4 regions of the Brotonthovivens ammoniilytica genome follow, and region 4 is predicted to be linked to each of the others. Evidence: riboswitches for the same ligand, from Rfam matches in the RefSeq annotation. Region 4 holds a riboswitch; each other region holds the start of a gene.
What was found. A riboswitch is a leader RNA that binds a small molecule or an ion and turns the genes downstream of it on or off. The one in region 4 is predicted to bind cobalamin.

Region 1: it holds a riboswitch for cobalamin, as region 4 does, so the genes downstream of both, OCV88_RS05700 (sirohydrochlorin cobaltochelatase) here and OCV88_RS09745 (homing endonuclease associated repeat-containing protein) in region 4, are expected to answer to the same signal.
Region 2: it holds a riboswitch for cobalamin, as region 4 does, so the genes downstream of both, cbiD (cobalt-precorrin-5B (C(1))-methyltransferase CbiD) here and OCV88_RS09745 (homing endonuclease associated repeat-containing protein) in region 4, are expected to answer to the same signal.
Region 3: it holds a riboswitch for cobalamin, as region 4 does, so the genes downstream of both, OCV88_RS05115 (ABC transporter substrate-binding protein) here and OCV88_RS09745 (homing endonuclease associated repeat-containing protein) in region 4, are expected to answer to the same signal.

What each region holds. Positions count from the first base shown of each region.
Region 1 covers NZ_JAOQJQ010000002.1:253,883-260,016, reverse strand. Annotated here, with positions in the region: gene OCV88_RS05705 (hypothetical protein) at 1-751, opposite strand, end outside; gene OCV88_RS05700 (sirohydrochlorin cobaltochelatase) at 813-1,817, opposite strand; cobalamin riboswitch at 2,052-2,257, opposite strand; gene OCV88_RS05695 (DUF362 domain-containing protein) at 2,467-2,637, shown strand; gene OCV88_RS05690 (MerR family transcriptional regulator) at 2,899-3,519, opposite strand; gene OCV88_RS05685 (sensor histidine kinase) at 3,753-6,134, opposite strand, start outside.
Region 2 covers NZ_JAOQJQ010000006.1:142,125-148,258, reverse strand. Annotated here, with positions in the region: gene OCV88_RS13680 (FAD-dependent oxidoreductase) at 1-947, shown strand, start outside; gene OCV88_RS13675 (tocopherol cyclase family protein) at 940-1,797, shown strand; gene OCV88_RS13670 (NAD(P)H-dependent flavin oxidoreductase) at 1,912-2,970, shown strand; adenosylcobalamin-variant (AdoCbl-variant) riboswitch at 3,083-3,154, shown strand; gene cbiD (cobalt-precorrin-5B (C(1))-methyltransferase CbiD) at 3,247-4,419, shown strand; gene cobI (precorrin-2 C(20)-methyltransferase) at 4,416-5,102, shown strand; gene cobM (precorrin-4 C(11)-methyltransferase) at 5,099-5,857, shown strand; gene OCV88_RS13650 (cobalt-precorrin 5A hydrolase) at 5,903-6,134, shown strand, end outside.
Region 3 covers NZ_JAOQJQ010000002.1:140,390-146,523, reverse strand. Annotated here, with positions in the region: gene OCV88_RS05125 (ABC transporter ATP-binding protein) at 1-434, opposite strand, end outside; gene OCV88_RS05120 (FecCD family ABC transporter permease) at 434-1,498, opposite strand; gene OCV88_RS05115 (ABC transporter substrate-binding protein) at 1,501-2,628, opposite strand; cobalamin riboswitch at 2,767-2,909, opposite strand; gene OCV88_RS05110 (cyclic nucleotide-binding domain-containing protein) at 3,098-3,808, shown strand; gene OCV88_RS05105 (hypothetical protein) at 3,883-4,209, opposite strand; gene lsrF (3-hydroxy-5-phosphonooxypentane-2,4-dione thiolase) at 4,232-5,119, opposite strand; gene OCV88_RS05095 (dihydroxyacetone kinase subunit DhaK) at 5,140-6,134, opposite strand, start outside.
Region 4 covers NZ_JAOQJQ010000003.1:384,862-390,995, forward strand. Annotated here, with positions in the region: gene OCV88_RS09740 (bacterial Ig-like domain-containing protein) at 1-3,313, shown strand, start outside; cobalamin riboswitch at 3,616-3,809, shown strand; gene OCV88_RS09745 (homing endonuclease associated repeat-containing protein) at 3,915-4,910, shown strand; gene OCV88_RS09750 (energy-coupling factor transporter transmembrane component T) at 4,935-5,831, shown strand; gene OCV88_RS09755 (ABC transporter ATP-binding protein) at 5,804-6,134, shown strand, end outside.

The DNA.
Region 1 (6,134 bases), on a different contig from region 4:
CTCCGTCAACCTTCATATAATCATAATTAGAACTGCTCCATACGATCTTTGCAGTAACCTTCCCGTCTTTTACCTGCAATTGGGCCGGTGATTCTACACTGGCTCTGCCGGAACCGCCTTCCAGCTTAACATTTCCGGTATAGCTGCCATCTTTCAGGTTCAGGCTTTCAGCTGTGGTTAATGCACCTTCTGTAAATGCTTCTGTCGGCAGAGAATCCGCCCTGAAAACCAATTCACGGTCATACCATTTTTCTTTATTTTTACTGAAGGCTGCACAGTCAAGCTTCTGGTCCAGCGCTTCTACCGGCACTTCAAATGAATGAATCCCCTCTGAATTTTCTTTAAATGGTATAAATTCTTCCTCCGACGCATTTACTGCCTCTTCTCCGGTACCCATAAACAGTTTCAGATACCCGGTTCCACTCATTGTCATTACTGCTTTCATTTTTCCGTCTTTCACAGTTAATGTGCAGGAAGTAATTTTAAACATGGAAGAACTAGAATCTACCGCGATTTCATATTCTCCCTCTTTTAGCTGTGAAGCCTTTACAGCCTTCATATCTGCGGTTCCAACATCCTGCTTTTTTGCCATGTCCTTAGAGGATGCCACCTGGCTGTTTTCTGTATCTTTTGCTTCATCCTGCTGCTGTGACAGACTGCCTGCCGTATCTTTTTTTTCATTTCCGCATCCCCCCATCAGCCAAACTGCCGATAATGCGGATACCAATATCAATACTTTTATTCTTTTCATAATTACCTCTATTACTGTGCAGTGCCCTGCGAAGCTTTCACAGGGCACCGTTTACATATCTTTATTTTTTCAAACTGTCTATAGCTGCCTGGGCATGTTCTGCAAAAATTTCCTGGACAGCCGGAAGCTCACCAAGACCTTTCAGTACGGTCTCTACCTGATAACCTTCTTTTTCAAATGTACTCTTCCAGGAATCTGCTTCTCCACCGGCCATATCATTGTTGGCATGATCACCTGCGACAATCATTAATGGCTGAAGAACCACCCGTTTATAGTTTCCTTTTTTCACAGATGCAAGTACATCATCCAAAGATGGGGCAGCTTCCACTGTTCCTACATAATAATTTTTATATCCTGCATCGTTCAGCATTGTCTGCATTTTGGAATATACCTGATTAGATTCAGCCTCAGTTCCATGTCCCATAAAACAGATTGCAGTCTCACCGTCATCATATGCTTTAGTATCCTCTGTAATGGCTTTGATTACCGCATTAAAATCTTCATCACTTGACAGCAATGGTTTGCCGATTGCGATCTGGTCAAAGGAATCTGTATATCCTGCTACTTCATCCACAACATCATTATATTCCAAACCATCCATCAAATGTGTCGGCTGGATAACTAATGTTTTTACTTTATTGTTTACCGCACGGTCAAGAGCTTCTTTTACATTATCAATGGCAACGTTATCTCTTGATTTTACATGATCAATAATAATCTGGCTTGTAAAACCTCTTCTTACTGAGTAATCCTGGAATTTTTCTTCCAGACTGTTTTCAATGGCTCCTACTGTCAGACGGCGGTTGTCATTATAGCTTGTCCCGAAACTTACAACCAGAAGCTCTTTTTCCCCGATCTCATCCTGATTTCTTGTGTTGTCAAGAGATGCGTCTCCTGTATTGTAATTTTCCTCATCTTCCTGCTCCGGCGCTGCTTCGCTTGTCTGCTCCTTTGACGCTGAAGCATCTGCATTGGCAGGTTCTGTTTTCTTGTCACCGCAGCCGGCAAGCATAAAAGCTGCCACCCCCACTCCGGCAAGCACTGTCATAAGTTTTCTCTTCTTCATCTTTTTCCTCCTTATCCTGGAATGAATCTGTCGTCCATCCCATTGTCTATGATGAGAATATAAAAATTGAAGTCCGAAAACATGGCGTCCACATCACCAGAATCATACAACAGCTAAAACTCCTGAAAAAATATCCTATAAAGTAAACAAAAACCTTTTGCGGGTATGGCAAAAGGTTTCACGACTTCTGAATTTTATCCGGTACAACCAATTACTCGTGATCTGGAACCCCTGTTCCCGTACCAGCAGCCGGCAGGTTTCCTGACTTATAGATCCTCATACCAAGCCGCCTTCCCGATTAATCAGTGACTGTGTAATACACATGGCCTGGCACTCCCTATTTACAGTGACGAGATCGTACAGGATTTACACCTGTTTCCCTTTTAACTATTGTCTTTGATGTTTCTTTCGACAACGGCACCGGATGCCTGATTCAATTTTCATTTATTCTAGCACAGGCCTGAAAAAGCCGCAATAAAATCTATATTTTTTCCTGAATTATCCATATTTTTTCCATTCCTTATTGATTATTTTTCTACAGTAATTTCTATTTCAAAGTCCTTGCATTTCCAATCTATTTGTATTAGAATAAGCTTTAAGCTTAAAAGCTTGCTGATAAAGATTGTTTATTTTAAAGGAGGAAAAACCGATGGCATACGTAATTTCAGATTCTTGTATCAACTGTGGAGCCTGCGCTGGCACATGTCCAGTAGGCGCTATTGCAGAAGGAGATTCTCAGTATGTAATTGATGCTGGTTCCTGCATCGACTGCGGTTCTTGTGCAGATGGATGTCCAGTAGGCGCTATTGCAGCTGAATAATACATACTAAATAAGGCGGTTCCTTCCGCTTTTCCCTCAGGGCTGAGGGACCTGTTCCGCAGGTATTTATCGTCAGACAGTGATGGTTATTTTTTATACTGTCTCCGATAGATACCTGCGGATTTTTATACTTTAAAAACAGAGAAGTTCACAAAACTTTTCTATAGCATAAAATAATGGACGGCCCAGCAAATACTGAACCGTCCATTATTTTATGCTGCTATTCTAAATCCATTTCCGGCAGAACTTGTCCGCTTCCCTCTAGGATAAAGTACTTTCCTGGGGTTCAAGACGAAGTTTACCGGGCTTGTCCCCCCTGCGGCATTTAACCTTCTTCTCCTTTTTCTGCCGCCGCATTCGTTTCTGTCTGATGCGAATCGCCTCATCCAGTTTCCGGAATCGTTCTTCTTCCTGTTCTTCCCGCTCCCTCATCAGATAATTCATCTCTTTGATTACTTTATCCCCTACCTGGGTGCTGACTTCTCTTCCCAGTTCATGGTTATTTTCTGCAATAGCGTCTCTGACAATCCGGGTCATTAAAAGCTGAAACTGATCCAGTTTTGACATCCCGGGATCTGTTTTGGTCTGCACACAGGCGGTTTCCGTCTGAGCTTTGGACACGACTTCTGTGGTCTTAAGCTCGTCCGGTATCTGAGGATTTGTATTATGTACAAGCATTTTTATTGCCTTCAGCTGATATCCCTCCTCTTTTAATTTTCGGATTTTTTCAAATTGAATAATATTCTCTTCTGTATAGTAACGGTGACCCATTTCATTTCTTGGTATTTCAAGCTCTAATTCTTCTTCCCAATAACGTAACACATGTGATTCCACATGAAGCAGGTTCGCTGCATCCGAAATCATGTAACGTACTTCTTCCAATTTCTGACCTCCTTTTACAGTCCACTTACTGTTAAAACAAGTATAACATAGATATTCCTGTGCTCAATCCTCTTTTCATCGCAAGTTTCGGCATAAACTGCCCTCTTATAACAGGAAAAAGGCGGATTCGACAACTTTTTGCAATATCTGCCTGCGTCGAATCCGCCCTTGTTAAATTGTATAGACTGCCCCAGATACAGACATTCATTCTTTAATGGCAATCTGCCTGCACTTTAAACCGCATCAAAAGCAATTGTTACTTTAAACAGATCTCCATCCAGATAAATATCAAAGGAGCCTTTCTGCATCACAGTCAGGTTTCTTGCTATCTCAAGTCCCAGACCGCTTCCTTCTGTATTCCTTGATACATCCCCACGGACAAATCGTTCCATAAGCTCTTCGGCACTAAAATTCAGCGGATATTCAGACATATTCTTTATTGTTACTATTACCTTTCCATTTTTGAACTCTCCATCCACATAGACTCTTGTATTTGGCATCGCATATTTAGCGGCATTATTATATAAGTTTTCAATGACCCGCCACATTCTTCTTCCATCTGCCCGAATCAGCATCTGGCTTTCCGGAAGTGTACATACAAGACTCAGATTTTTTCTTGCGAACTTCTCTTCAAATTCACCGTTTGTCTGTTTTAGCAGCTGTTTCAGATTAATTTCATCAATATTCAGATTAATATTTCCTGAGCTGATTTTTGAAGCCTCTACCAAATCCTCTGTAAGATGTTTTAATCTCTGGGATTTCCGGTCCAGAATCTCTATATAGCTTCTGATTTTTTCATCCTGAATGTCTTCCCTCTTCAAAATATCTACATAATTAATAATAGAAGTCAGCGGCGTTTTTATGTCATGGGAAACATTCGTAATCAGATCTGTTCTCAGCCGTTCACTTTTCATCTGCTCTTGAATGGCATTCTGCATTCCTTCCCGGACATTATTCATATCATTAGCCATTTCAAGATTATCTCCGGTAAGGTCTTCCACCGGAATCTGAAAATTCAGATTACCTCCTGCGATTTCATGGATTCCTTCCTTTACTTTCTGGCGCTGTACACACTGCTTCATTAGGAAGATCAGTACCGCTCCCCACAAAAGAATAAACAGAGGGATTCCTATCCCGATAAAACTCAGCAGCAGGCAGATAATATTGGCAGCTGCAAAGAAACAGAAACACATCACCAGTTTTCCTGTGATCTTTCGGGTTCCATATGCATTTGAAATGACTTGTTTTAATTTTGTCGCAGCTATTTGAATCAGTGAATTTTTCAGTAATGATTTCGCTTTTCCCTTACAGATAATTGTCAGCAGCTCCCATTGCATCAAACCTGTAAAACTTAAAACCACTGCCATAAAGTATACCAGCATTCCTGCACTGGCCGCTGTATAGGTACCCGGATACAAGCCCGATGAAACAGCTGCCACAACTGATGCCCAGATTACCCAGCAGACAATATCTATGATAATTAAAATCTCAATGGGTATACATCTTGCAAATGTACTGGCATACCGCTCTTTCCCGGGGCCTTTTCTGCCTGCCTGAACAATAGAAATAATAAAGAATACAATCACACCCGCAATTCCGGCAATTATAAGAACCAGAGCTGCCGGGGCCATAGCTATATATTGATTATAAGTCTCTTTTTTCTGCTGTATCTCATAATCCAGGTTTTCAGCAGCAGTCTTATTCTCGGCCAGTATCAGCTGATATTCTCCCAATGTCTCTTCACCAAAATATTTTATCTGATCTAATAATTCTTTTCCGGTATTGCCTGTGCCTTCTGATTCAATTCCGGACCAGGTCTGGCTGTCCCAGGCCGCATATGCTCCTGTATTTTCCGCTTTCTGACCAATCAGCTGGTCTCTTGCTTCTTCATAGGTAAGTTCTGACCAGGCCGGATAATTGGTAATCACCTTTCCTTTGGAATCCACGTAATAGTAATATCCAAGCTGCTGCCCGTTCTCTTTTTCCGCCAGCAGTTCAGCTGTCTGTCCGACTTCATATACAGCTGATGTCAGTTTATGATATAACTCAGAGATAGACACTGTTCCCGGGTTTTTCAATGCATATCTGGCCAATGTCTCTTTACTTTGAGGGAGGGCACTTTCACATTCCGCCCCGGCAAAATAGTAATACAGAAATTCTCCATTATAATCCGTATAATCTGCATTTCCGTCACTAATCAGCGCCGAAACTTCATCTCCCAAAAGCAGGATAGCTCTTAACTCGGTTTCCGTAATCTCTTCCAGCGAAGTATCGCCAAGCTCTGCATTGCTCAGGGCATGCAGCTTCACACTCCTTTGTTTCTGATCAAATATAATTTTATAAACCGGGGTTATCTCAAGATCTGCATCTGCCAGATTATTCAAAGATTCACCAAGTGCAAAGGTTTCATACACATTTCCTTTTTCATCCTTCAGATACGTATCCCCGTTCTCATATACTTCTGTCAGATCTATATATTCACTCCAGCTGCTCCCATCCTCATAGGATAGACGATCCAACGCAGTCCGTTCATCTGACTCGTAAAGTTTCTTAAGATCATTCAAGGTATAAGTAGTCGCCGGATCCTTTTTTTCATACGAGATGCCTGCATCCTG
Region 2 (6,134 bases), on a different contig from region 4:
CACATCAGGCACAGTTTCATCCTCTGAAATTTATAAAGGAGATTTCAGAGTCTCTTACCATTTATGAAAACTCCATGGCAAAAGAGGTAGAAGATCATGTAGTTAAAACGGATGAGGGCTCTGTGAGAGCTGACCAGATTATATTCGCATGCCACTTTCCATTTATAAATTTTCCTGGAATGTATTTTGCAAAAATGCATCAGGAGCGTTCTTATGTTATTGCGCTTGAACAGGCGGGCCATATAAACGGGATGGCCATTGGCCAGGGAGAACATCCATATTCTTTTCGTAATTATAAACAACTGTTATTTGTGGGAGGTGAAAACCACCGGACCGGAGAAAATACAGAGGGCGGCCGGTATCATGCTTTGAAGATGAGGGCAAAGGAATGGTTTCCTGAAAGCAGGGAGGCGGCCTGCTGGTCTGCCCAGGATTGTATGACAGGGGATCATGTTCCCTATATCGGTCAGTATGCGGCAGGGAAACCGGACTGGTATGTAGCCACCGGGTTTGGAAAATGGGGGATGACACATTCTATGGTATCTGCACTGCTTTTAAGGGATTTGATACTTGGAAAGGAGAATCCCTATGCAGAAGTTTTTGATCCGGGCCGTTTTTCCATGGAAAATATTCCGGAAATGGCCGGTGAAGGCGGACAGGCTGTGAAAGGACTGGTAAGAAGGATTTTTCAGATTCCGGATGAGACTGTAAAAGAGCTTGAGGCAGACCACGGAGGAATTGTAGAGCTGGACGGAGAAAAGGCCGGTGTATACAAAGACAAAGAAGGAAATGTTTACGCGGTGGATATCCGGTGTCCTCATATGGGATGTCAGCTGGAGTGGAATCCCGATGAAAAAAGCTGGGATTGTCCGTGTCATGGTTCTAGGTTTGACTATCAGGGGAATTTAATATCAAATCCGGCACAGGAGGGAATTGCACATGAATAATTATTTCAGCGGATGGTATTTTAAGTGTCAGGCAGGACAGGATACCATTGCAGTAATACCGGCCTTTCATATAACAAATGGAAAGCGAAGCTGTTCTATACAGCTGATAACAGATGACGGCGCATGGAATGTTCCTTTTTTTGAGCGGGAGCTTCGGGGAAGCAGAACAGATCTTCCCATGGCAATTGGTGATAATCTTTTTCTGGAAAAGGGAATCCGGCTGAATATTCATACGGAGGAACTGGATGCTGTAGGCAGACTCCGGTTTGGAGAGCTTTCTCCTATTCGCTATGATATTATGGGGCCTTTTTGTATGGTGCCCTTTATGGAGTGCAGACACCGTGTGCGCAGTATGAATCATGTGGTAAATGGAAAGCTTAAAATAAACGGGAAAAGTTATCAGTTTGAAAATGGCAGCGGTTATATTGAAGGAGACTGCGGCCGGTCTTTTCCAAAAGAATATGCCTGGACACAGTGTACCTTCCGGGAAGGCTCACTAATGCTGTCTGTTGCAAAGATTCCTATGGGGCCTTTTGGATTTACAGGAATTATCAGTGTGATTCACTGGCGGGGAATGGAGTATCGGCTGGCAACGTATCTGGGAGCAAAAGTGGAGAAAATCGGCTGGGGAACCATAGTAATCCGCCAGGGGAAATACACACTGACGGCGAGACTTGTGGAGAAAAAGTCGCATCCGCTGTATGCGCCAAAGGGCGGCGCCATGACACGGGTGATTCATGAAAGCGCATCCTGTCATGCATTTTACCGGTTTCAGGAGGAGGACAGGACGCTTTTCGCCTTTGGTTCTGATCAGGCGGCTTTTGAATATGAGTATCAGGATAAAGTATAGTATTTATTGACATAGAAAATCTTCTTTCGTATAATCTATTCATAAAAACACTTATAGATTTGGAAAGGCTGTCCATCCATAAGGGCAGCCTTTCGTAATGAGGAGAAACGGTGAATGAGTCAATATAAAGAAGTAGTGATTGGGAAGAAGTCTTTAAAATATCCTGTAGTACAAGGAGGGATGGGGATTGGAGTATCTCTTGGAACCCTTGCAGGGAATGTGGCAAAAGAAGGTGGTGCGGGGACCATATCAGCTGCCCAGATAGGATTTCGGGAACCGGATTTTTATACAAATGCGGAAGCTGCGAACTTAAGAGCTATTGAAAAAGAGATTCAGACTGCAAGAAAAATTGCTCCCACAGGAGTAATCGGCATTAATATTATGACTGTTACAAAGGAGTATGAAGCACAGGTTAGAAAGGCAGCGGAATGCGGCGTGGACTTTATTGTTTCGGGAGCGGGACTGCCGGTAAAGCTTCCGGAATATGTGAAGGATTTTGATGTGGCGATTATCCCTGTAGTATCTTCTTTAAGATCAGCCCAGGTATTGATAAAGATGTGGCAGAAGCGTTACCAGAGGCTGCCGGATGCAGTGGTGATCGAGGGGCCTAAAGCAGGAGGCCATCTGGGATTTCTGCCGGAGCAGCTTGAGGATATCAGCGATGAAGAATTTGAAGCAGAAGAGTGCAGAATTATACAGTATATAAGAGAGCTTGGAGAGGCTAATCAGATATATATCCCGGTGATTGTGGGGGGAGGCGTGAATACTGCTTCTGATTTAAAGCATCATCTGGAGCTTGGGGCAGATGCCATTCAGGCAGCTACAAAATTTGTGACTACTAAGGAGTGCGATGCACATCCGTTATATAAAGAAGCATACATAAACTGTCAGAAAGAGGATATCTGTATTATTAAAAGCCCGGTAGGGATGCCGGGACGTGCAATTTTCAATCATTTTCTGGACCAGGTTAAAAAAGGGCTTCGCCCCGTACAGAGATGCTATCGCTGTATGGGAGCCTGTAATCCGGCAAAAGCGCCTTACTGTATTACAGAAGCGCTGATTCATGCCGTGAAAGGGGAGCTGGAGGAAGGCTTGATTTTCTGCGGGGCAGATGCCTTTCAGGCAGCCAAGATTACAACAGTAAAGCAGGTTATGGAAGAACTGACACAATAAATTAGGCGGCTGCGCCAATATTTTGCATTTTTGGTACTTTTTTTGGCTTTTTTGTAATAAGAAACCAGCTTCGTTGACACCAAATTGCAATTAAATTATAATGAAAAACAGAGTGTAAAAGCAGGGAAATGGGTGAAATTCCCATACAAGTCCGTTACTGTAAAAGTCAGATACCGTGTTACATTTTGTTGACATTTTGCGGCAACCGAAGTGTCATATAATCGGGAAAAGAAAACCGTTGTCGGAAGACAGCGGTTTTTTTTGGGGGATTTATATATGAAGCATAAGACCGGAATTGAAGAGTATTTCATTTTAAAAGACGGAAAAAAACTCCGGTATGGGTATACTACCGGTACCTGTGCAGCAGCTGCTGCCAAGGCGGCGGCAAAGATGCTGCTTTCCGGGGAGACAGTGGAAGAGGCGGCGATACAGACCCCCAAGGGAATTTTGCTGAGACTATTGATTGAGGATATTCAGCAAAGGCCCGGGAGAGTCAGCTGCGCAGTAAGAAAAGATGGCGGGGATGATCCGGATGTTACGGATGGAATCCTTATTTATGCACAGGTCTCACTGACGGAAGAATCGGAAGGTATTTCGTTAGACGGCGGGATTGGAGTTGGCAGAGTAACAAAGGCGGGGCTTTCGCAAAAAATCGGGGAAGCGGCTATCAATCCGGTGCCGGGAAAGATGATTTTAAATGAAGTCCGGCAGATCTGCCGGGAATATAATTATCAAAAGGGGTTGAATATTATAATTTCTGTGCCAGAGGGAGAACAGATTGCGAAACGGACGTTTAATCCGAGGCTTGGCATTACCGGAGGGATTTCCATTCTGGGGACAAGCGGGATTGTAGTTCCTATGAGCGAGGATGCTCTCATTGCCAGTATCCGGCTGGAGATGAAGATGCTGGCAGAGGCAGGTGCTCAGTATCTTGTCATCACACCGGGAAATTACGGACAGGTGTTTTCACAGCAGGAGATGGATATTGATCTGACTTTTTCCATGAAGTGCAGCAATTATCTGGGAGAAACGCTGGATATGGCGGCGGAGCTGGGAATACAGGGAATTTTATTTATCGCCCATATTGGGAAATTTGTAAAAGTATCCGGCGGTATTATGAATACACATTCCCGAAATGCAGACTGCCGGGCAGAGCTGCTGGCAGCCCAGGCTTTCCGGGCAGGGGCCCAAGGGAAAGTGATACAGAATATTCTGGATTCGGTTACCACAGAAGAAGCTGTGCAGATCTTAAAGGCAGCCGGGTGTCTAAAAGAGACAATGGAAATCACGGCGGAAAAGATTCAATTTTATATGGACCACAGAACCAGAGGAGATATAAAGACCGCAGCCATTATTTTCTCCAATGTGGAGGGACGGCTTGCAGATACAAAAAATGTGCTGGAGTTATTACAGTGTATAGAACAACAGCGAAAGGAACACAGAAAATGAGAGGAAAATTAACAGGAATCGGTGTAGGACCAGGGGACCCAAAGCTGCTGACCATCAAAGCCCTTGAGGCGGTCAGAGACAGTGATGTAGTAGCTGTTCCGGGAGAGGAACCAAAAGATTCCGTGGCATATCAGATTGTAGAGCAGATTTATCCGGAGCTGGCCGGTAAAGTGCTGCTGCCGGTAAGTATGCCCATGACAAAGGATCCGGTAAAGCTGGAGGAAAATCATGAGAGGGGAGCAAATGCTGTCAGAGCGTTTTTGGATGAAGGAAAACAGGTGGTGTTTTTAACTCTTGGGGACCCGTCGGTATATTCTACCTATCTGTATATCCATAAAAAGGTGCAGGCGGCAGGATATGAAACAGAAATTATCAGCGGGATTACATCCTTTTGCGCGGCTGCGGCCCGGTTAAATATCGGCCTTGTGGAAAAAGCGCAGCAGCTTCATGTGATACCGGCTTCTTATCAGATAGAGGAGGCCCTTAAACTTCCGGGAACTAAGGTTTTGATGAAAGCCGGAAAAAAGATAGAGCAGGTAAAAAAAGTGCTGCAGCAGCAGGATGCACAAGTGGTGATGATTGAAAACTGCGGGATGCCGGGAGAAAAGGTTTATTACGGTGCGGATGCGATTCCAGAGGATGCAGGCTATTATTCATTGATTATTGTAAAGGAGAAATCATGATACATTTTGTGGGAGCAGGTTCCGGGGCGCCGGACCTGATTACAGTCAGAGGAAAAAAATATCTGGAGGAAGCAGATATTATTATCTATGCAGGTTCATTAGTAAATCCGCAGCTGCTTGAGTACGCAAAGCCGGGAGCAGAAATTTATAACAGCGCGAAAATGACGCTGGAAGAAGTGCTGGAGGTAATGATAACTGCGGAACAGAATCAGAAGATGACAGTTCGCCTTCACACCGGGGATCCAAGTCTTTACGGAGCTATCCGGGAACAGATGGATGTACTGGATGAAAAACAGATTGCATACGATTACTGTCCGGGGGTGAGCTCTTTTTGCGGAGCGGCATCGGCTCTGAATCTGGAGTATACGCTGCCTGACGTATCTCAGAGTGTTATCATTACAAGAATGGCCGGAAGAACCCCTGTACCGGCGAAGGAAAGTATTGAGAGCTTTGCCGCTCATCAGGCTACTATGGTTGTATTTTTAAGTACCGGTATGCTGGAGGAGCTAAGCAGACGTCTGATAGAAGGCGGATATCAGCCGGATACGCCAGCAGCCATTGTTTATAAAGCAACCTGGGAGGATGAGAAAACCTTTGTGTGTACCGTGGATACACTGGCAAAAACAGCGGCGGAGCACAATATTACAAAGACTGCGCTGATGATTATCGGTGATGTGGTGGCCCATACCCGTTATGACCGTTCAAAACTGTATGATCCCGGATTTACCACAGAGTTTCGGGAAGCATCTGAGTAAATCGGCCGGGGAAGGCCGGATGTCATATAAAGGAGGGATAAGCCTGTGAAAGCTTCTGTAATTTGTTTTACGCCAGGAGGGCTGGCCGTAGCAAAAGATGTGGTAAACAGCTTAGAAGAGAAGGGATATGAAGCTGTTCTTTCTGTGAAGAGCCGTTATATGACAGACTGTGAAGATGCCTCTGTGCAGATTTTAAATGGTACGCTGGCAGATTGGACAGAGCAGGCTTTTGAAACCTCGGAGCTGATTGTGTTTACAGGAGCCTGCGGAATTGCGG
Region 3 (6,134 bases), on a different contig from region 4:
ACCCGCTGCCGTTCTCCGCCGCTCATCTCGTTAATATTCTTAAAAGCGAAGTCCTCTAATTCCATTTTCCTTAGAATCTCAAAAGCTTTTTGTTCGTCTTCCTTTGTGACCCCAAACCGCTGAAAGGGTTTTCGTCCCATCAGCACCGCGTCAATTACCCGCATTGGGAATGTATTATTTGTATTCTGGGGTACATAGGCAACCAGTTTGGCCCTCTTTTTAATGTCCATTTTCAGAAGATTACTGCCCATCAGCCGGCTCTCTCCCTCATAAGGTCTTAAAATACCGCACAGCGACTTTAAAAGTGTCGTTTTACCAGTGCCATTTGGACCAAGAAGCGCAAGCATATTGCCCTCTTCAAGGGAAAATGTAATCTTCTCAAATATATTTCTCTTTCCGTATCGAAAAGACAGCTGTTGAACTTCAAGACTCACTACATACTCCCCTTTCTCTGGGTCAGAATTAAATTAATAAAAATCGGTACTCCCAGGAAGGAAATTACTATACCAACAGGCATAATCACCGGGGCCAAAATCAACCTTCCTATTGTATCAGCAGCCAGCATCAGGAGCGCTCCAATAATTGCCGAAAAAGGCAGCAGAAATCTGTGGTCACTGCCAATTATCATTCTGGCAATATGAGGCCCCGCCAGTCCCACAAACCCGATAACACCGGTAAAGCTAATAACCGCTGCGGTTGATAAAACCGCAAGAATGCACACTTCCATTCGGACTCTCTCCGGATGAATCCCCAAAGACTTTGCCACTTCATCATCACCGCTGGCAATAATATTCAACGCCGGAGCAAATATATAGATAGCAATACAGCAGACTGCAACTACCACCAGAACAACCATTACTTCACTCCACTGACTGCCGTTTAAACTTCCAAATGCCCATTGAACCACTTCTGCCAGTTTATGCTCATTTGCAAAAAACTCAATAGTAGAAGTACAGGCACTGAAAAAATAATTCAAAGCAATGCCTGTCAGAACAATAGACGCCGGACTCATTCCCACTTTAATGGAAATCAGATATACCAGCGCCATACATCCAACTGCCCACAAAAAGGCATTAAACACAGTACCGGCCTGGCTTCCTGAAAAGAAGCCAACGCCGAATACAATAGATAAGGAGGCCCCAAATGCCGCTGCATTGGAAATACCGATAGTGAAGGGACTCACCAGCGGATTTCTTGTGGCAGCCTGCATGGCCGCCCCTGAAACAGCAAGACCAAACCCGGCCAAAATCGCCATAACAACCCGGGGCAGCCGCAGCAAAATTACGACTTTTTCCTGATTATCAGTAATTTCTCCACCATTTGCAATTGTATGAAAGATAGCAGTTAACACTTCCTTCATACCTGCCCCGGTAGCCCCAAGTGTTGTAAAAGCCAGAGCCAGAATCAGCATCAGGACAATACCAGCGATAATGATTAGACATTTTATCTTCCGGCTTTTTTTATAGACCTGCTGAATCTCCCCATCATGATATTTCATTATTAATGTAAATCCTTTCCGCTGTAGAAATGTCCGTCTACATCTTTAAATCCCTGGAAATCTTCCATCCATGCCCTGAAAATTTCATCCGGGTCAAGATCCGGCAGTAAATCCGGATACAACATTTTTGCAATATAGCAGGTACCTACCAATTTACCCGCTCCGCCATGGCTGAACTGTGTCATGAAGTATATATCATCGTTCTTTACTGCTGTAATTCCATCCCAGCCCGCACGGCCTGTAATATCTTCATATGCTGCCTTAAACTCATCTTTTGTAGGAGGCTCATACAGCCCGGTTCCTGCCAGGGCTTCTGCAGGTGTTACCAGTTTCACGATCACATCCGGATTCCGTGCAATAACCTCCTCCGGATCTACTTCACTGGCACTGATATTTTCATTATCTACTGCAAAAATGTTCTCTGCTTCTGCATACTCAATCATATCATACATTGGATCTCCAGCCAGCACCGTCGTAAGAGGAGAGGTGCTCTCAAAGTACAGACTTCTTTTCTCCACTCCATCCAGCTGTTTTTTGATATATTCCAGTTTACCATTAAAATAATCATAAAATTCCTGGGCTTTTTCTTCTACCCCAAACATTTTACCTATATTTTCAACCTGATTTTTAAAATCTGCTGTATCATATCCGGAAATTACAAAAACCTTAATCCCGAAGGGTTCCAGCTTCTCTTCTGCTTCCTCATATGCCCCATTATCCGGAATAATTACAACCTCCGGATTCAGTTCAACTATTTTTTCATAGTCCAGTTCTCTCTGACTCTTTCCGATTACATTGTCCGGATCAAACATGCCCCAATATTCTCTGTCCTGCGCAGTGTTTAAATCTACAGAAACAATTTTATCAATAGCCCCGCAGGCACGGATCAGTTCATTATTATATCGAAGTACGCTGGCAGCGCTGTCTACCGGGCATTCCAGCTCTACTTTTCGTCCCACATTATCTGTTAATGTGACAGTCTCTTTTTTTCCGGAATCCTCTTTTGTCTCCTTTGTTGTTTCGGAAGATACGGATTCTCCTTTGTTTTCCTGACCGTTTGTCCCACAGCCGGCCAGGGTGCTCATTGCTAACACGCAGGTCAGCACAATTGCTGCTAGTTTCTTTTTCATGTAATATCCCTCCTGATTTTGCTGCTGTTATCTGTGGAAAACGGAATAAAAATCAAGAAAAAAAGCCCACCACTTCTGTGGGGGCAATATATGTTCAGTGATTTCGTCTGAATTACATTAGTTCCGGTGTCCGCAGAATAACGCTGAATGATACAGGCAAGTATCTGACTTATGAAACAGTGGGAGCAACTACTCCCACAGTCCCAAATACAGTAACGGCCTTGCACAGGATTCGCACCTGTTTCCTTTTATGCTCTCGCACCTGTATATAACTGTATTGAATTACTTCTGCATTATAGCATCCGGGGAAAAATAGTGTCAATAAAAAGAGTGACTTCTTTCCCAAAACCAGAGACTATATATCAGAAAATAATGACATATGTCATTTTATCTAATTTTTATTTATGATATAATATTTAAAAATACTTAAACTATTATATGTACCGTTTTGTATCAGGAGGCAATTTTTATGGAATTTATCAGTGACAAAAACAAACTTGATTACTATATTAAAAAATACCGGTTAAAAGATTATTTTTCTGATGAATACTTTCCTGAACATTATAAATATATGACTGTTACAAAATTTGCCAGAGACGAATATATCTTTACTGAAAGGGGCAACATTCAGTATATGTACATCTTTCTCAACGGTAAAGTAAAAGTCTGCTCTCTACTTCGAAACGGTAAACAGCAGCTTTTAAATCTGATTACCGGAATCTCTTTTTTTGGTGATCTGGAGCTTTTTAACATTACGAATCCCTTTATTACTATTCAGGCTGTCAACGAATCTTATGCTATTGCTCTGCCTCTGACTTTTACTCAGGAACTTCTCTTTCAGGATTCTGTTTTTCTGAAACACATTGGCACACTGCTGGCAAAAAAGATTTATGTATTTACAAGCAATGCTGCATTAAACATGAACTATCCTCTGGAAAACAGGCTGTGCTCTTATCTAAGCTTTATTTCCAAAAAAATCAATATAGAAGGAACGGAATATTCCTACTTCAATGAAAATCTGTCTGAAACAGCAGAACTGCTGGGCACCAGTTACCGGCATCTGCAGCGGACCCTGAAGGATTTAAAAGAGAGCAATATTCTGGAAAAATATGAAAAAGGCTATATTGTAAAAGATTCAAAAGCACTTTCTAAATTAGCTTCCGACGAATATCTGATATAACAACTGCCGGACAGAGCTCTCACCTCTGTCCGGCAGCTTTTTGGAAAAAACATAAAATTGTGACTAAGCGTTCTCTACACTGTTATCTCTACCAGCTCAATAATTGTATTATCTTTCATAATAAATGCAATTTTCATCTGTCCATCCAGTTCCATAGGCTCAAAAATAATTCTGTCAGCATCCTCCAGATAAGGAAGCATATTATCTACCTGATATGCCACATGAGGACTTCTATGCATTATCTCCGGAAAGGGCGTTCCTTCTTCAAATTTCAGATATTCAATTTTATAATCGTAGCTGTCCACATCTGTATTTGCCCAAAATTTCAACTGCTCATTATATATCATATTCGGTTTCTTTGCTGTCACCGGAATACCCAGATGCATATACATAGCTGCCATCTTTCATCCCTCCATTTTTCTTTTACTTCAAAGACCTCTTCCTATCCTGGAAAAATTCATATGCTTCCCGGTCTGTATAGCCTTCATGGACAATTTTACCTACTGCCTGCGCCATTGCCACCGGATCCTCGCTTTGAAAAATATTTCTTCCCATATCTACTCCATGGGCGCCCTGACTAATTGCACGATATGCCATACTCAACGCCTCTGCTTCAGGTAACTTTTTACCTCCCGCAATGATTATAGGCACCGGACACGCAGCTGTAACTTTTTCAAAATCCTCACAATAATACGTCTTTATAAAATGCGCCCCATGCTCTGCCAGAATCCTTGTTGCCAGCAGGAAAAACTTAGCGTTACGCTCCATCTGCTTTCCTACCGCAACCACACCCAGCACCGGCATCCCATAGCGGTCTCCTGCATCCACATATCGGCACAGTGTCTCCAGGGACGCCGTCTCTCCCGGCGATCCAATAAAAGTCTGGACAGCTACTGCCGAAGCATTCATCCTGATTGCATCCTCCATTTCCACTCCCGCACCGTTTCCAATGCTCATATCATCATATAATACAGATGCATCATGAGTGGCCCGCAAACAAATCGCCTGATCCATGGCAGGGGAAAAACTGGAGCGAATCGCCCCTCTGGTCCCCATCAGCACATCCACATATGGTACCAGAGGTTTGATGGTCACATCCATTCTTTCCAGACCTGCCGTAGATCCCATAATATAACCATGATCAAAAGCCAACACCACTGCATTCTTTGACTTTGGATTAAAAATACGGGACAGACGATTTTTGATTCCAAAATCATTATTATTAAGTCCTTTCAGAAAAAATCCTTCTGTTTCCACTGGTACATCCAGATAATAATCTTTACTTGGTTTATTTCCAATATTATCAGCCATTTTTCTTTATTTCCTCCTGCCTATTTCGATAATGCAAATGTATGGACAGGAGTATTCCAGAGCCGCAGACATTCATCATCCCATTTAGCTATATTCAGCTGAAATCCTGCCTGCTCCTGTACTGTCAGAATCTCTCCCACCATATTCGCAACAACTTCTATTCCCTGCTCTTTCAAATAATGAACACAGTCTTTATAAAGGATAAACATCTCCATCAGTGTAGTTGCACCAGTTCCATTTATCATTACAAAACACTTATCGCCTCTCTTTAACGGGATATCTTTTATCAACGCATCTGCCATAATGGAAATGGTTTCTCTGGCCGTTTTTAATGGCTGACGCCCTCCACCGCCTTCACCGTGCTGTCCCATACCGATTTCCATATCTTCATCTCCCAGATCTCCAAAGGACTCTCCGTTTGCCGGATGAGTAGCACATCGGACTGCAACAGAAATTGTTGCCATGGAATCAGCATATTTCTGTGCAAGATCTGCTGCCTCATCCAAAGTTTTCCCTTCTCTGCATGCGGCTGCGGCAATGTGGTATAATGGAATAGCTCCCGCAAGCCCCCGGCGGTCTGCCGCATTACTTCTGGGTGCGTTTGAGATATCCTCCTGGGTAACAACTTTTTTCACTTTTATTCCTGCCTTCTCCGCCATCTTAATTACCATATTAGCGCATAACATATCTCCCGCATGGTTCAGCACAAGGAGCAATACCCCATGTCCCTTATCCGCCAGCTGCAGCGCTTCATATACAGACTGAGGACTCGGAGCAGCAAATACATCACCTACAACCTGAATATCCAGCATACCCTCACCTACAAATCCCGCCTGAGCCGGTTCATGTCCGGAACCGCCCATGGTAACTACCGTTACCCGATCAGCGGTCTTTAATCCTTTACTGATTACCAGATGCCCTCTGACTTCTACAATATCAGCTGCTGCCAGTCCATATCCCTCCAGCATTTCATCTGTCAGTGTATTTGGACTGTTCAGAAATTTTTTCATTTTCA
Region 4 (6,134 bases):
TAAAAAAATTGAAGGTGCAGCAGAAGCATCTTATACTCCGGTTCTCAGCGGAAAACAGGTTGAAAAGTCAGAGAATCATTACTATTATTGCGTGGTCAGCAATACAGTCGGCGGAAAGACATATACACAGAATTCAGAAGTTGTATATATAACGGTAAAACCGGATCCCACACCTTATAACATAAAGATAGCTCCGGTGGATGGAAGTGCAGTTCCGGCAGACGGTTATAAGTATAATGTAGGAGATGAGACCAAGGAGTTAAAAGTTACTTTTGATACAAGAGCAGAGGGCACCAAAGATACACTGGATATTGATTATGTATGGTCAACAGGTACAGAGGCCGGAAGCCCGTCGGGTGGTACTTATGGATCCGAGACTTATACATATAAGGCATCGGTAAACAGCAGAAGATATGTCAGTGTAAAACTGTATATTACACAGGATGGAAGGCGGTTTGGAGATAGTTACAGTAATGAGATCCTGTATACTGTTTCAGCAGAAGCGGATGATATTCAGGTTCCTGCTTTTGCATCTGAGTTTGCAGATAAAGAATATCTGACAGGTGCGGCAACAATACCATTTTCTTCCGCGATCCGCTATGGGTCCACACATCAGAATTCCACACAGACCTACCAGTGGTTCGAAAGTACAGATGGTGTGAAGTTTACACCTGTTGGAGAGGCTGAGACCTATAAAAGTACAGCTGTAAGCTATAAGCCGGAGAGCTCAGATGTTCCGGCGGTTAAATATTATAAATGTGTTGCCACAAATACGGTAAACAGTTTTAATGGAAAGACCTATGCCATAACCGGTGAATCTACAGTTGCTAAAGTTTCCTTTAAGACATTAGATCAGATGGTAGATGAAGAACTCTGGGACGGTAAAGGAACAGAAACGGATCCATATCAGCTGAATGATCTTGATGATCTGAAATTGATACAGACAATTGTCAATGAAAAGGGAATTGATCTTTCCGGAAGTCATTTTAAAATGATGAAAGATATTACGATTCCAGCTGACTGGGAACCAATAGGAACCGGAACTACAACAGGAAGCGGAAAAAATCTGAAGCCGTTTGCAGGTATTTTCGATGGAAATAACTGCACGTTAACAGTTGAAAAAGGCGGACAGACATTATTTGGTTATGTTCGCGGCGCCGTTATTAAAAATCTGAATATTTATGGTGAGCAGATTGAAGGTTACGGTGTAATTGCGAAATATTATGTAGATTACGGCCCGTCAGGAAATTACAGTGACTGGCTTGCTTCCGGCGGAGTAACTGCGACCATAGACCGGGTAACGCTGAAAGCTGGAACAAAAACATTAAAGGCAGGATTTTATGGCGGATATGCATCAGCCGCAAATATTGTAAATATCAGTAATTCTACCATAGAAAAAGGTGTTGTAATTGGATATGACAAAGAGCAGGTAAAAATAGGCTCTTTTACAGGAAATAACACGGGAACAATTAATAACTGCCACAGTTATGCAGAAGTTTATGGTAAAAATTATGTAGGCGGTATTGCTGGAGCAAAAGGTGAAGCAATGGGAACCAGCCGGGTTCTAAACAGTTCTTTCCAGGGTAAGATAGAGGCAAGCGGAAATTATGTGGGAGGAATCTATGGCTCCGGTTATACTTCCAGTTCTGCGCCGAATACCCCGTGTGTCAGCATAGAAAACTGTTTTGTATCAGCTGATATTACCGGCGCCACCTATGTTGGAGGTATTCTTGGCGGAGAACCTGTATCAAAACAGTGCTGGGCAAATGGAATCGGATATATCCGCAATAATCATTTTTACGGAACACTGAAAGGTGATGTAACCGGCGGTATTATCGGTTTTATGAAATCTCTGGACCGCTATAATATTATTTCCAATAATTATTATGTGGATACCTGTGGAACGGATAAAGGAATCGGACAGGTAGAAAGCATTGATACAAGTCAGAAAATTGAAAGAGAAGATGCTGTATATACTATGACAGAGAGTTACTGCCGTGATGACGATCCTCTTGGAAAGGATGCCCATAAGCTGGCGAAAGCCGCATCTGCAGAAGAATTTTCTGATGGAACAATCACAGATGCTTTAAATGCAGGTGAGGGAAGCAGTAAAAACTGGGGACAGGGTACCAAATATCCGGTATTTGAAAAGGAGATCACTGTTTATATTTCATCTTTGGAAGTAACAGATTATAAAGCCGAATATAAAGAGGGCGAAGAATTTACCTCAGAAGGAATCAAGGTAATTGCTCATATGAGTGACGGAACTTCTAAAGAAATTCCTGCAGATCAGGTAACGTTCTCCGGATTTGTCAATACACCGGGAACCTGGACCATTACAGCTTCTTACGAGGGAGCAACCAAAATGTTTACCGTAAAGGTAACAGCAATGACAGATGAAGATTATGCTAAGAAAGTTTCTGATGCAATCGCAGAAATCGGAACCGTAACCCTTGAGAGCAAAGAGGCAATCCAGGCAGCCAGAGAAGCATATGATCAGCTCAGCGAAGATCAGAAAGCACTGGTAGAAAATTACGAAGTGCTGACAGCAGCAGAAGAAACATATGCGAAGCTGCAGGAGGAAGCAGAAAAAGAAGAAGCAGATCAAAAAGCAGCGCGGGCAGTGGAAGATGCAATCGCAGAAATTGGAACCGTAACCCTTGAGAGCAAAGAGGCAATCCAGGCAGCCAGAGAAGCATACGATCAGCTCAGCGAAGATCAGAAAGCGCTGGTGAAAAACTACGAAGTGCTGACAGCGGCGGAAGAAACATATGCGAAGCTGCAGGAGGAAGCAGAAAAAGCAGAAGCAGATCAAAAAGCAGCACAGGCAGTGGAAAAGGCGATTGCAGAAATCGGGACAGTAACCCTTGAGAGCAAGGAAGCAATTCAGTCAGCCAGAGAAGCATACGATCAGCTTAGTGAAGATCAGAAGGCGCTGGTGAAAAACTACGAAGTGCTGACAGCGGCAGAAGAAACATATGCGAAGCTACAGGAGGAAGCGGAGAAACCAGAAAAGCCTGAAAAACCGCAGAATCCGGAAGAAACAGAGAAACCTGAAAAACCGCAGAATCCGGAAGAAACAGAGAAACCTGAAAAACCACAGAAACCGGAAAATCCGGAAAGTCCAACTGATCAAAAACCGGACGGAACTGATCAGGATCAGAATAAAGCTCCGGATAAAGAGCAGCAGGAAGATACCACAGATGTTGTAAAGACAGGTGACGCACAACATATAGTTCTCTGGTTTGGTGCAGCGGGAATTGCAGGTGTTGGAATTCTTGTGTTGACACAAAGAAAAAAGAATACAAAATAACATAAAAAAGATTTACAAAAGATGACATAGGGAATCGGATTGTTGATTTGTGGCAGCCGTCTTAACTTTTCAGAAGGTTAGGGCGGCTGCTTTTTCTAAGATATAAAGTGCAGGGGTATAGCAAGCACAATTTGTAAAAAAATTTGTTGAAAAAGTATTTTCTTTGGCGGTTTTGGGCTGTGGCATAAAAAAAGTACAAAAACTTTGACTTGCAAGTTGCAAAATATTATAATAAAAATCAGTAACTTACGTCTTGAAATTGAAAAAATCATTGAAAATTAGGAAGATAAGAGGAACTAATAAGAAAATAAGTTGTTATATGTTCTGCTTCATGAAAGCAGCTAAGAGGGAAGCAGGTTCAAGTCCTGCGCGGTCCCGCCACTGTAAGCGGTAAGTTTTGTCTGTGACGATAATAGTCAGCCACTGAATTTTTGGGAAGGTAAGATAAAGCGCTTGAACCGCAAGCCAGGAGACCTGCATATAACATATGGCATGCTGGCGGTGAATCAAAATTGCCATAAATAGAGTATATTTTAGTACAGGAAAACGGACTGTGATATATATCACAGTCCGTTTTCCTGTACTAAGTTAAGAGGACAATATGGTACTAACAGAAAAAGATCAGGGGTTATTAAAAAGGAAATTTGCCGGATTAGTAGTGAGCTGCGCCGGTGAAACGGAAAGGAATGAAGAGGAAAAAAAGAATAAAAAGTCCGTTTCCTGGCGTTATTTTTCCCTGAGTTCTAAAACAGGAAAGTTTTTATATCAGGCATTCCGGGATGAAGAATTGTTATTTATCCTGAGAAAAATAGCTGAAAAACTAAATCATTCTCCTTCGCAGAAGGAAGTTTTATGGGTATTCCGTGAATATATCAAAAAAAGATTTCAGAAATGGCCCTATGCGCTGGAGCGGGCAGGGTTATCCAAAGGAGCTGGAAAAGGAGGAAAAACACTGTCACAGGCACAGACAGAAGAACAAGAGAGGAAGGAAATTCTGGAAGAATTAAAAAATATGGCAGAGGTTAACGGTTATCTTCCACATCCTCATCAATGTCCAAAATTAACAGAGAAAATAAAAAAATATTATGATTCCTGGGGGAAGGCGCTGTTGGATGCAGGCATTCCATCAGTCAGATACAGTGAGAAAACGGTGTATTCAATACCGGATTTGAATCAGGAGGAATGGACGCTTCTTCACAAACTCAGCGGTATATCCCGCAGGCTGGGACGGGCCCCTATGCATCATGAAATAGATGAAGATGTAAAACGAAGGCTTCTGGAGCGCTGCGGTTCCTGGAGGAATGTGTTGTATCAGATTGGATTGGAACCGGTGGTAAGAATGAAGCCTTTTGACAAATGTTACCTGGATTATCGGCAAAATCAAAATAAATCAAGGCACAGCCGTAATCTTCGCAATTGCTATTACCGGGTTTTAAATATGGATGAGCCAGCCAGAGCAGATCTGGAAGCATTGAAAAAGAAAGCAGCCAAAGACGGAAAAATGCCTGAAAAAAATCAGGTGCCGGAGCCGGTTAGAAAACGTCTGCAGGATGCCTGCGGCTCCTGGGGAAATGTATTGTATCAGCTGAGAATTTAAAAGATTGGGAGTTATATAGCGGTAATGTTTGAGAATGAATTGGGAGAGAACTGTGAATTTGGATGTTATCATCCTGCAGTCACAGCATGTTATTACATATTGGTGATAGGGATTACGATGTTTTCAATGTCACCGTTCTTTTTATGTGCCACGTTTTTCTTTGCGTGGTTGTATGCCGTTTTAATGCGTGGCAGAAAAGTGATAAAAAAGAATCTGATTATGCTGCTGACCATTGTTGTGCTGATGACGGCAATCAATACCTTTTTTACCCATAATGGAGAAACGGTTTTATTTTATATCAATCGAAACCGGATTACTCTGGAAGCATTTGTTTATGGTCTCAGTGCTTCCGTAATGCTGATTTCGGTGATGATCTGGTTTGAGAGTTTTCAGGCTCTGATGTCATCGGATAAGCTGATTTTTCTGTTTGGGAAATTTATACCTGTGATTGGTCTGGTAATCTCTATGATTTTCAGGTTTGTTCCGTTGTTGAAAAACAGATATGAAGAGATTTCCATGGGACAAAAATGTATGGGAAGAGGCGGACAAAAGGGACTGACAGCCAGAGTACGGCAGCTGGCAAAAGAGGTATCTATTTTAATTGCGTGGTCTTTAGAAGCATCTATTGAAAGTGCGGATTCTATGTCTGCCAGAGGATATGGACTGCGTGGAAGAAGCAGCTTTCATTTGTTTAAAATGACCGGGCGGGATATCAGAATGCTGGTTTATATGGTCGCTGCCGGAGGAGTGGTCATTGCCGGAGGAGCCCTTGGAGAGACTACCATGGCATTCTATCCGAAGCTGATATGGAAGATACCCCATCCGGCAGTTTTTACAGCATTTCTGCTGCTACTGATACTGCCTCTTATCATTGATTTAGCAGGAGAGTATAAATGGAAAAAATCAATTTCAAAAATGTGACATTTCAATATCCGCTGGCAGAGAAGCCGGCGTTGAAACAGGTGTCTTTTCAGGTAAAGCCCTCTGAATTTATTGTTGTCTGCGGAAAATCCGGCTGTGGGAAGAGTACGCTGCTGCGTCATCTGAAGAAAAATCTGATGCCGTATGGCCAGCGGAGCGGGGAAATTTTGTATGAAGGAATTGCCATTGAACAGCTGGATGACAGAAGAAGTGCTTCCGAGATCGGTTTTGTACAGCAGAATCCCGATCATCAGCTGGTAACAGATAAGGTCTGGCATGAACTGGCATTTGGTCTGGAGAGTC